Regions from separate parts of the Kingella potus genome, predicted to be linked through region 1. Evidence: riboswitches for the same ligand, from Rfam matches in the RefSeq annotation. Region 1 holds a riboswitch; the other holds the start of a gene.
What was found. A riboswitch is a leader RNA that binds a small molecule or an ion and turns the genes downstream of it on or off. The one in region 1 is predicted to bind thiamine pyrophosphate.
Positions count from the first base shown of each region.

Region 2: linked by a shared signal. The riboswitch ahead of cytX (putative hydroxymethylpyrimidine transporter CytX) and the one ahead of thiC (phosphomethylpyrimidine synthase ThiC) in region 1 are both predicted to bind thiamine pyrophosphate.

Region 1 is NZ_UGJJ01000001.1:1,264,359-1,270,208, reverse strand. It holds gene DYE40_RS05890 (molecular chaperone HscC) at 1-1,002, opposite strand, end outside; gene thiC (phosphomethylpyrimidine synthase ThiC) at 1,457-3,331, opposite strand; TPP riboswitch at 3,430-3,534, opposite strand; gene rplS (50S ribosomal protein L19) at 3,798-4,163, opposite strand; gene trmD (tRNA (guanosine(37)-N1)-methyltransferase TrmD) at 4,160-4,930, opposite strand; gene rimM (ribosome maturation factor RimM) at 4,931-5,440, opposite strand; gene rpsP (30S ribosomal protein S16) at 5,444-5,692, opposite strand; gene DYE40_RS05860 (bifunctional acetate--CoA ligase family protein/GNAT family N-acetyltransferase) at 5,751-5,850, opposite strand, start outside.
Region 2 is NZ_UGJJ01000001.1:1,137,857-1,143,706, reverse strand. It holds gene DYE40_RS05250 (META domain-containing protein) at 1-285, opposite strand, end outside; gene DYE40_RS05245 (FAD-dependent oxidoreductase) at 360-1,463, opposite strand; gene cytX (putative hydroxymethylpyrimidine transporter CytX) at 1,579-2,775, opposite strand; TPP riboswitch at 2,849-2,951, opposite strand; gene DYE40_RS13355 (PTS sugar transporter subunit IIA) at 3,213-3,623, shown strand; gene DYE40_RS05230 (HPr family phosphocarrier protein) at 3,628-3,897, shown strand; gene ptsP (phosphoenolpyruvate--protein phosphotransferase) at 3,899-5,650, shown strand.

The sequences.
Region 1 (5,850 bases):
GTCGGGATTGACGGATACGGTGGCGATGCGGCGGAACAGCTGGGCAATGCTTTGACGGATCAGCGGCATACGGGTGGCACCGCCGACAAGGATAATGCTGTCAATCTGTTCGGGACGCAGCTTGGCATCGCGCAGGGCGCGTTCCAACGGGCGGCGCAGGCGTGCCACCAGCGGCTTGGCAGCTTCGTAAAATTCGTCGCGGCTTATTGTGGCGCAAACCGTGCGGCCGTCGAGGCGGGCGGAGATTTCGGCCTGCATTTCCTCGCCCAGCCTGCGCTTGGCGGTTTCCAGCGTCTGCCACAATTCGCTGCTGACGCTGAGTTTGATGCGCTCTTCGTCGCTCAGCTCGTTCTTGCAACGCTGCAAAAAACAGTGGCGCAGCACCTGCACAAAGTCTTCGCCGCCGAGATGGTTGTCGCCCGCGCTGGCGGAAACCTGCACCACGCCGTCGAAATAGTCCAAAACGGACACGTCGAAAGTGCCGCCGCCGAGGTCGTAAATCAGAAAACGGGTGTCGTCGGGACGCTCCTGCAAGCCGTAGGCAAGGCCGGCAGCGGTGGGTTCGTTCAGCAGGCGCAGCACATTCAGTCCGGCCATTTGCGCGGCATTGCGCGTGGCCTGCCGCTGGATGGCGTTGAAATAGGCGGGCACGGTCAGCACGATGTCGCGCACGGCTTCGCCCAAAAAGGCCTCCGCATCCTCTTTAATCTGTTTGAGTACCAGCGCGGACAATTCTTCGGCACGGAAATTTTTGCCGCCGATGCGGAAGGTTTTTTCTGTACCCATAAAGCGTTTGAACGCCGAAGCGGTGGACTGCGGCGCGGTACGCAAACGCTCGCGGGCGGCGAGGCCGACCAGAATATTGCCGGCATCGTCGGCACTGACGACGGAAGGTGTCAGAAAATGGCCGAGGCGGTTGGGAATCAGGCGGGTTTTGCCGTCGAGAAACTGGGCAGCGAGACTGTTGGTGGTACCCAGGTCGATACCGATTTGCGGGGTCATGATTTCAGGTTGCGCCGTTGTGGACAAAGGGGCTTATTGTAAAGGCAGCGCAAAGGAATGGAAAGGACGGCGGCAAACGGCACAAGCCTGCCCGAGCAGCCAAAATGCCGTCAAACGTCCGGCATGACATATCGCGGAACAAAATAAAAAACCTACTGCGCTTTGCTGCTGCCTGTTCAACTGCGGCCTGGTATTTATTTTGTTCCGCCACCCGTCCGCACCTGAACAGACGGGATGCGGAATCGCGGCAAAACACCGTGTCCGCGCAGACGGAAATCTTTTTTCAGACGGCCTGTATCTTTCAGACGGCCTGCCTTACGCCGCACGTTTGCCGCCTGTCGGACTGCGCGGCGGCGGTTTTTTGCACGGACGATTTGCACAAAACCCTGCATCTTTGCCGAAGCAGGCCGGTTTTCAGACGGCCTGCCTTGTGCCGCCGCAGCGTTTGGGCGGCCTAGCTGTATATTTCCGCGCCTTTTTTCATAAATTCGATGGCTTTTTCTTCCATGCCTTTTTGTGCGGCGGCATAGTCGCGCACTTCCTGCGTGATTTTCATCGAGCAGAATTTGGGGCCGCACATCGAGCAGAAATGCGCCACTTTCGCGCCTTCGGCCGGCAGGGTCTGGTCGTGGTAACTTTCGGCGCGTTCGGGGTCGAGGCCGAGGCGGAACTGGTCGCGCCAGCGGAATTCGAAGCGGGCTTTGGACAAGGCGTTGTCGCGGAGCTGCGCGCCCGGCCAGCCTTTGGCCAAATCGGCGGCGTGGGCGGCGAGCTTGTAGGTGATGATGCCGGTGCGCACGTCTTCTTTGTCGGGCAGTCCCAAGTGTTCTTTGGGGGTAACGTAGCAGAGCATGGCCGTGCCGTACCAGCCGATATTGGCCGCGCCTATGCCCGAGGTGATGTGGTCGTAGCCGGGGGCGATGTCGGTAACCAGCGGGCCGAGCGTGTAAAACGGTGCTTCAAAACAGTGTTGCAGCTCTTCGGTCATGTTCTGCTTCACCCGTTGCAGCGGCACATGGCCGGGGCCTTCAATCATCACCTGCACGTCGTGCTTCCATGCTTTGGCGGTCAGCCCGCCCAGCGTGTGCAGTTCGCCGAACTGGGCGGCATCGTTGGCATCGGCAATGCAGCCCGGGCGCAGGCCGTCGCCGAGGCTGAACGACACGTCGTAGGCTTTCATGATTTCGCAGATTTCGTCGAAATGGGTGTAGAGGAAGTTTTCCTGATGGTGCGCCAGACACCATTTGGCCATAATCGAGCCGCCGCGCGACACGATGCCGGTGATGCGTCCGGCGGTCAGCGGCACATAGCGCAGCAGCACGCCCGCGTGGATGGTGAAATAGTCCACGCCCTGTTCGGCCTGCTCGATGAGCGTGTCGCGGAACAGTTCCCAAGTGAGGTCTTCGGCTATACCGCCGGTTTTTTCCAGCGCCTGATAAATGGGCACGGTGCCGATGGGCACGGGCGCGTTGCGGATAATCCATTCGCGCGTTTCGTGGATGTGTGCGCCGGTGGACAAATCCATAATCGTGTCCGCGCCCCAGCGCAGCGACCACACCATTTTTTCCACTTCTTCGGTCAGGCTGGACGTTACCGCCGAGTTGCCCAGATTGCCGTTGATTTTGACGCGGAAATTGCGGCCGATAATCATCGGTTCGAGTTCGGGGTGGTTGATGTTGGCGGGAATGATGGCGCGGCCGGCGGCGATTTCGCGGCGCACAAATTCGGGCGTGATCTGGTCGGGGTGCAGGGGCAGGTTTGCGCCGAAATGTTCGCCCGCGTGCTGTTTGATGATTTTGGCGTATTCGGGCCGTCTGAAAACCTCGTCCATCTTCATGCGCTCGCGTATCGCCACAAATTCCATTTCCGGCGTGATGATGCCTTGGCGGGCATAGTGCATCTGGCTGACGTTTCTGCCCGCTTTGGCGCGGCGCGGGCGGGTAATCTGGTTGAAACGCAGATGGGCGGTGGCGGGGTCGTGGGCGCGTTCGCGGCCGTATTCGCTCGACAGGCCGGCCAGAATTTCGGTGTCGCCGCGCTCGTCCAGCCACGCGCTGCGGATGTGCGGCAGGCCTTGTTTCAAATCGACAGGCGCATCCGGGTCGCCGTACACGCCGCTGGTGTCGTACACGGGAATCGGCGGATTGGGCTCGCGGCCTTTGCCGGTAACGGTGTCGTCTTGGCGGATTTCGCGCAGCGGCACGCGTATGTCGGCGCGGCTGCCGGTCAGATAGATTTTGTCGGAATTGGGATATTGGAAGCGGATGCCGATGTCGCGGCTCAGTTCATCCAGTTGCGCGGCTTCGCGGCCGTCTGATTTGCGTACCATAAAAAAACTCCTGTTTCTCGTTGCAAACAAGGAAACAGGAGCGGTTTGGCTTTCAGACGGCCTCCGGCACATTCTGCGGCACGAGGCCGTCTGAAAAAGTATCCGTGCTGAAAACTCCCCACGCAGGTATTATCCTGATCGGGTATAAGGGTGATTCTCAGCCGCGCTCTGCATACCGTAGCGCAGCACCCCTGTTTCGTGCCGCCGATTAAAACACAATTCGACACGGCGGGGCAAGCGGGCTTTGGCGTGGCCGTCTGAAAGTATATGAGCCAAAAGAAAAAATCTGCGGCATTTCTGCTCCTTGCCGTACTGTCGGCAGCCTGCTGTCTTACATCTTTTCTATATTTGCTCCACTTATTTTCAGACGGCCTTTGCTGCCAAAAGCAGAAAAATCCGTTTTTTATCGTTGCATACGGTAAAAAACCTGCCGCAGAAACGGCAGGTTTTATCGGAACAATCGGGCTTATGATTTGCGGGCGGGCAGTTTTTCTTTGATACGCGCCGCTTTGCCGGTCAGGCCGCGCAGATAGTACAGTTTGGCACGGCGGACATCGCCACGGCGTTTTACTTCGATTTTTTCCACGGCCGGAGAATAAAGCTGGAAAGTACGTTCCACGCCTTCGCCGCTGGAAATTTTGCGGACGATGAAGTTGCTGTTCAGCCCACGGTTGCGGCGGGCGATAACCACACCTTCGTAAGCCTGCAAACGGCTGCGTGTGCCTTCGACCACGCGCACATGGACGACTACGGTGTCGCCCGGCGCGAATTCGGGGATTTGTTTGCCCAAGCGGGCGATTTCTTCTTGTTCCAGTTGCTGGATGAGGTTCATTGTTTATTTCCTGAGTCTAATGGGATGACCCGTTGCTCTTGCTCGATTTTCCGCAAGAGGCGGGCTTCCTGTGGGATCAAACTGCGCCGTGCCAGCAAATCCGGCCGGCGCGCCAAAGTGCGTCGCAGCGATTGTTCCAACCGCCACTCGGCAATCAGGCCGTGGTTGCCCGAGCGTAAAACCGCCGGAACAGCCATGCCCTGAAATTCTGTCGGGCGCGTATAGTGCGGACAATCCAAGAGGCCGTCTGAAAACGAGTCCTGCTCGGCGGACTGTATGTCGCCCAATACGCCTGGAACCAGCCGCAATACCGCGTCCATCAGCATCATTGCGGGCAGTTCCCCGCCGGAAACGACGAAATCGCCAATGCCGATTTCTTCGTCCACACCGCATTGCAGCAGGCGTTCGTCTATGCCTTCGTAACGTCCGCACAGCAAAATAAGATCGGGCAGAGCCGCGAGTTCCGCCGCCTTGCCGTGGCTCATCGGTATTCCCTGCGGGCTGAGGTAAACCACCCTGCCCTTGCCGCTTTCTGTTTGCGCCTGCGCTGCTTGGATGGCGGCATAAAGCGGCGGGGCCATCATAATCATGCCCGGCCCGCCGCCGAAAGGCCGGTCGTCGATATAGCCCAGCCGGTTGTCGGCAAAGCGGCGCGGATTCACTGCCTCAAACCGCCATATACCCTGTTTGAATGCCCGTCCGGTTACACCGTAGCCGGTAATGCTGTCGAACATTTCGGGAAACAGGGTAACTGCTTGGATTTTCATTCAGTAGTCCGCAGCCCAGTCGGCGGTAATGGTGCGGGTATCCCGATTGATTTCGCCGACAAACTGCTCGACAAACGGGATCAGGGTTTGTCCGTCTTTGTGCTTCACGACCAAAATATCATGCGCACCGGTTTCCATCAGGCCGCTGACCGTACCGAGAATTTCCCCGTCAGGCGTGGCGACGGCCATGCCGACCAAATCCGCCCAGTAGTATTCGCCTTCTTCCGTTTCCCCAAAATCGCTACGGTTGATTTCAACAGTATAGCCGCGCAGCAGGTGCGCGGCATTGCGGTCGTCGGTGTTTTGGAATTTTACTTGGAGATCTCCGCCGCTTACTTTGCCGGCTTCCAAAACGGCGGAAACGGTTTTACCGTCTTTGATCAAACGCCATTCGGGGTAATCCAGCAGGCTGTCGGCGTATTCGGTATCGGCGGCGACTTTTACCCAGCCTTTGATGCCGAACGCGCCTTTGATGTAGCCCATGGGCACCCACTGCGTTTCCTGCGCCATGGATTAAGCGGCGGCCTGCTGTTCTTTGATCAGTTTGGTAACGGCATCGCTGACCTGCGCGCCTTGTCCGACCCAGTGGTTCAGACGTTCGCCGTTCAGGCGGACGCGTTCCTGTTTGTCGTTGGCAACGGGGTTGTAGAAGCCAACACGCTCGATGAAGCGGCCGTCGCGGCGGTTGCGGCTGTCGGTTACGACTACGCTGTAAAAGGGACGTTTTTTCGAGCCGCCTCGGGCCAAACGGATAACTACCATATTTATTTTCCTTAATTGTAGAGACACAAAGTCTGCCGGATATGCAAAGGCGCGGATTTTAGACTGTTTTGCCGGCGGCACGCAAGCGTTTGTTGCCCGGCAGGCGGTTTTTCCGGTGTTTTTCGCGTTGCAGGACAAGGCGGGCGGCGAGCAGCCGC
Region 2 (5,850 bases), 130 kb from region 1:
GAATTTGAGGCCGGACGCGCCTGCTTCGTAGCTGCCGGACAGCTTGTTGCAGCCCGCGCTGCCGCCGAATGCGGAACGCGCCGCATCGAAAGAAAGGCGGGCGTTTGCATCGGCGGGCAGGGCTGCGCCGCCGATTTCGGCAATGCGCCATCCGCCTTCCAGAGACGGGGCGGCGGCATCTTGGGCGCGGCTCTGCCCCGCAGGCGTTTGGCCGGCTTGCGGGTTTTGGCCGGCGGTGCAGGCGGCAAGGGCGAGCAGGGCGGCGGTTTGCCAAACGGTTTTCATGGTGTTTGCTCCTTTATTTGTTTGTCGGACGGTTTTCAGACGGCCTGAAACGGGAAGCAGGCCGTCTGAAAGGTTTATACGCGAATATACGCCAATCCGCTCTCTTCGTCGGCATCGGGTACGCTGCCGCCGCCGGCCAGATGCTCTGCCAGGCGGACGGCGGCGGCGGTTACGGCGGGGGCAATCATGAAGCCGTGGCGGAACAGGCCGTTGATTTCGATCAGCCGCGCGGACGGGTCGTAGCGGATTTCGGGGTTGTGGTGGTTGAGCGCGGGGCGCAGGCCGGTGGCGGTTTCCAATACCTGTGCTTCGCCGAAGGCGGGGTGTACGGCATAGAGTGCCGACAGCAGTTCCAAGCCGCTGCGCACGCTCACGGGGGCTTGGCTTTCGCTTTCGATTTGGGTCGCGCCGATGACAAACAGGTGGTTTTCTTTCGGGGCGATGTAGAGCGGGTAGCGCGGGTGCAGCAGGCGCACGGGGCGGCGCAGCTCCACTTCGGGGGCATACACGCGCACGACTTCGCCGCGCACGCCGCGCAGGCGGCTGCCCTGATTTTCGGAGTTTGCCGACGGCCTTTTGTTCCAAGCGTCTTTTGCGCCGTAGCCCCGGCAGTCGATTACCCAGCCGTATTTCCCCGCGAGGTGTGCGGGATCGGCTTCGGTGTGCCACAGGGTTTGCACGCCGAGGGTGTCGAGCCGGCCGGCAAGGGCGTTCAACATCTGTCGGTTGTCGAGCTGGCCTTCGGCGGGCAGGTAGAGGCCGTCTGAAAAACGCCCCGCAAGCTGCGGTTCGTGTGCGGCGATGTCGGCGGCGTGCCAATGCACGCTTTGCGCGCCCGCGCGTTCGAGCCGCTGCCCGAACTGTACGGCCAGGGGCTTGTCCTGCGTGTGCCACACAATCAGGCTGCCGTTTTCCTGCATCATGACGGGGGTGTCCAGGCGGGACGCGATGCCGCGCCAAAGCGCGATGCTTTTTTCGCCGAGCAACACGGCTTCGGGCGTGGCATCGGCGGCTTCGGCGGCGGGCGCGAGCATGGCGGCGGCGACATAGGCGGCGGAATCCGCGCCGTCGCGCGCGCCTTTTTCAAACAGGGTAACGGCGCAGCCGCGTTCGGCAAGCTGCATGGCGGTGAGGCGGCCGGACAGCCCGCCGCCGACGATGGCGATGTTTTGCGTCATGATTGGCTTTCTTGGGGTGGGTTGGAGGGAATACGGCGGGCGTTGCAGGCGTTTTCAGACGGCCTGCGGCTGCCCGAAGCGCGGATTGCGAACCCGCTCCGCGTGATTGTTCGGCTTACTGCGTTTGGCGGCGGGTCAGCAGGCGTACGGCCACGGTCAGAGCCGCCACCGCCGCCATCACGGGCGCGGTCAGGCCGATGCCGCTTTCCCATTCTGCGGCCAGCAGGTAGCGGTACAGCACGAAGCCGGCCAGCCACACCGCCAGCCCCGCCCAGTCGAAATCGAGGCTGGTGTCGCGGCGTTTCATCACGAAAAAGTCGGTAATCAGCACCGCCGCCATCGGCGCGAACACCGACGCAATCAGCAGCAGAAAGCCTTCGTATTCGCTCATGGTGAGGAACACCGCCAAAGCCGTACCCAGCAGCGTAACGGCCACGGCCACGGGAATTTCGGCAAAGCCGCGCCAGATGTTGTTCGCGCTCACGCCGGCGGAATAGGTGTCGAGAAACGCGGTGGTAACGGTGGACACCACCACCACAAACACGCCCGCCGTTACCAGCCCCGCGCCGAGCAGAATCGCCGCCGCGTCGCTCTGGCCGGTAAACAGCGCGGCCGCCAGACCGAGCGCGTACATCCAGCAGCTTGTCAGCGTGTACGACACCGCCGAAGCGGCCGAAGCGGCCACAGGGCGTTGCGAATTGCGCGTGTAGTCCGCCGCCAGCGGCAGCCACGACAGCGGCATCGCCGCCGACAGTTCCACCGCCGTGCCGAAGCTCATTTCTCCGGCAGGCGCGGCGGCGGCGGCAGGCGTTGCGCCGAACACTTTCCAGCTCAGCCACAGCATCACCAGCAGCATCGCCGACACCACCGCCACTTTCAGACGGCCTGTTTCCCGCGCGCCCGACAGCAGCCACACCACAATCAGCGCACCAATCGCCAAAGCCCAAAGCAGATACGAATCCGCCTGCAACAGCTCCCGGCCCAAAGCCGCGCTGACCGTTGCGCCGTAGTACACCATTACCGCCGTCCAGCCGATAAGCTGCAAGACGTTGGCCGCCGAAAACAAGACCGAGCCGCGCCGCCCGAACGACAGGCGCACGCTCTCCATCGAGCTTTTGCCCGTAACCGCGCCGATATACGCCGCCGCGAAAAACAGCACGCCGCCGATCAGGTGGCCGAGAATCTGCGCCAGCATCCCGCGCTCCCAACCCAAAGGGGCGAACAGGGTGCCGGCGGCGATTTCGGTAACGGATACCGACGCGCCGAACCAGATCAGCGCGGCGGAAGAAGCGGAAAGGGGTTTGCCCGACATGAAAAAATCCTTTGCAGATTGCTTTGGGGAACGGGGCGGGAAAGACGGAAGGAAAACGGAGAAGTGCCGCAGAAGGTGTTTGACACTTGATCCCTACGCAGGCATGACCCCGACAGGTTCAACGGATTCCGCGTTTGCGGTCTCAGCCCTTTTGCAGGACACTCCGACAAGAATGCGGCGCAGTTTACACAAAGTAACGGCTTTTGGCAAAAACCGCCATTGCCGCAGGCTATAAGGCCGCACGCGGGCCGACGGCTTTTCAGACGGCCTGTCTCTTCCGCAGCCCGCCCCCGCACGCGGCACAGCGTTTGCCGGTTTTTTCTGCGGCGGCGGGCATCAAGGCGGGATGTGCCGCCCTGCCGCGTTTCACATATAATGCCGCCTCCCACAACATCAAAAGGCCGTCTGAAAACAAAAAACGGCAGCAGGAACACACTATGATCGGCATCATCATCGTTACCCACGAAACCCTCGGCAAAGCCTATGCGCAGCTGGCAGACCATTTTTTTTCCGAAATTCCCGAATGCGTGCGCATTCTCGGCGTGGAGCGTACGGAAGACCACGAAAGCATCATCCGCCGCACCTGCCAAATGATCGGCAGCCTCGGCGCACCGCACGGCGTGCTGGTGCTGACCGACATTTTCGGAGCAACGCCGTGCAACGCCGCCCGCAAACTCGTCGTGCCGCAGCAAGTGGCCATGCTCACCGGCCTGAACGCGCCGATGCTGATTAAAGCCGTGCAATACTGCGGCTCTGCCGACAATCTGGAGCAATTCACCGAGTCGGTGCGCCTTGCCGCCCTCAACGGCATCATCGCCATCACCCGCCCGCCCGAAGCAGAAAGCTGAAACCATGCAGAAACAAGACATCGAAATCATCAACAAACTCGGCCTGCACGCCCGCGCGTCCAGCAAATTCGTTCAGACGGCCTCCCCCTTCAAAAGCGAAGTATGGGTAACGCGCAACGGCCAGCGCGTCAACGGCAAAAGCATCATGGGGCTGATGATGCTCGCCGCCGCCAAAGGCAGCACCGTTACCCTCGAAACCGAAGGCGAAGACGAAGCCGCAGCCATGCAGGCACTCGCGGCACTCATCGGCAACCGTTTCGGCGAAGGAGAATAAAATGGGTATCGTGCTGCACGGAGTGGCCGCAGGCAAAGGCATCGCCATCGGCCGCGCCCACCTGGTCGTACGCGGACGCGAAGAAGTGCCGCAATACGCCTTATCAGACAACGAAGTGGCCGCCGAAACCGCCCGTTTCGACAGTGCCGTGAAAACCACCCGCCGCCAGCTCGAACAAATCCGCAGCGCGATCCCCGAAAACGCCCCCACCGAACTGGGCGCGTTCATCTCCCTGCACCTGATGCTGCTCTCCGACGTAACCCTGTCGCGCGAACCGGCCGACATCATCGCAGAGCAGCAGATTAACGCCGAATGGGCGTTGAAAATCCAAACCGACCGCCTCGGCGCACAGTTTGACGCAATGGAAGACGAATACCTGCGCCAGCGCAAACAAGACATGCTGCAAGTGGCCGAACGCATCCACAACAACCTCATCGGCACCGGCAACGAGCTCAACCTCGATGCCAACCTCCTGGACGACACCATCCTCATCGCCAACGACCTCTCCCCCGCCGACACCGTCCAATTCAAAGAACAGCGCGTAACCGCCTTCGTAACCGACGCGGGCGGCCCCACCAGCCACACCGCCATCCTCGGCCGCAGCCTCGACATCCCCTCCGTTATCGGCCTCTCCAACGCCCGCCGCCTCATCAGCGAACACGAATGGGTCATCGTCGACGGCATCAACGGCATCCTCATCATCAACCCCGACGATGTCGTAACCGCCGAATACCGCCGCCGCCTGCGCGCCTACAAAAGCAAACAGCGCGAACTGGGCAAACTCAAAAACACCGCCGCCACCACAGCCGACGGCATCCAAATCGAACTCTCCGCCAACATCGAAACAGCCGACGACATCAAAGCCCTGCACGCCCTCGGCGGCGACGGAGTCGGCCTGTTCCGCAGCGAATACCTCTACCTCAACCGCGACACCCTGCCCGACGAAGAAGAACAATACGCCGTCTACTCCGCCCTCGTCCGCAAACTCAAAGGCAAGCCCCTCACCATCCGCACCGTAGACCTCGGCGTAGACAAAAATCCCCGCTGGTTCGGCCAAAACGGCAGCCCCAACGGCAGCCTCAACCCCGCCCTCGGCCTCACCGGCATCCGCCTGTGCCTGGCCGAACCCGTCATGTTCCGCACCCAGATGCGCGCCATCCTCCGCGCCGCCGCCCACGGCCCCGTCAAAATCATGTGGCCGATGATTACCTCCGTAGACGAACTCAAACAATGCCGCGTCCACCTCGACACCGCCCGCCGCCAGCTTGCCGAACGCGACGAAACCGCCGGCACGGTGCAGACCGGCTGCATGATCGAAATCCCCTCCGCCGCCCTGACCGTATCCAGCCTGCTCAAACACACCGACTTCATCTCCATCGGCACCAACGACCTCATCCAATACACCCTCTCCGTCGACCGAGGCGACGATGCCGTCAGCTACCTCTACCAGCCGGCCCATCCCGCCGTCCTGCGCCTGCTCGCCCACATCCTGCGCACCGCCCACCGCATGAACAAACCCGTCTCCCTCTGCGGCGAAATGGCCGGCGACACCCTCTACACCCGCCTGCTGCTCGGCATGGGGCTGCGCAGCTTCTCCATGAACACCAACAACATCCTCGCCGTCAAAGACATCGTCATCCACAGCAGCATCGACCGCCTCGAACAAGACATCCTGCGCATCCTGCGTAACGAAGACCCCGACAAAGCCGACAAACTGCTCAAACAGCTTAACGGACAGGAAGAGGCCGTCTGAAAACACAGCCCGCCACACTTTCAGACGGCCTGCTCCGCAAAACACACCAGCGCGGCAGCAAAAGAGAGCCGCCTTCATGGAAAAAATCAGAGGCAGCCACGGACAAGCGGGGCAAAGCCAGTCTGACTGATTGCGGGCTTATCCGACACAATATTTTAATAAAAAATAATCTGGAAACATAAAAGAAATTCAATAATTTT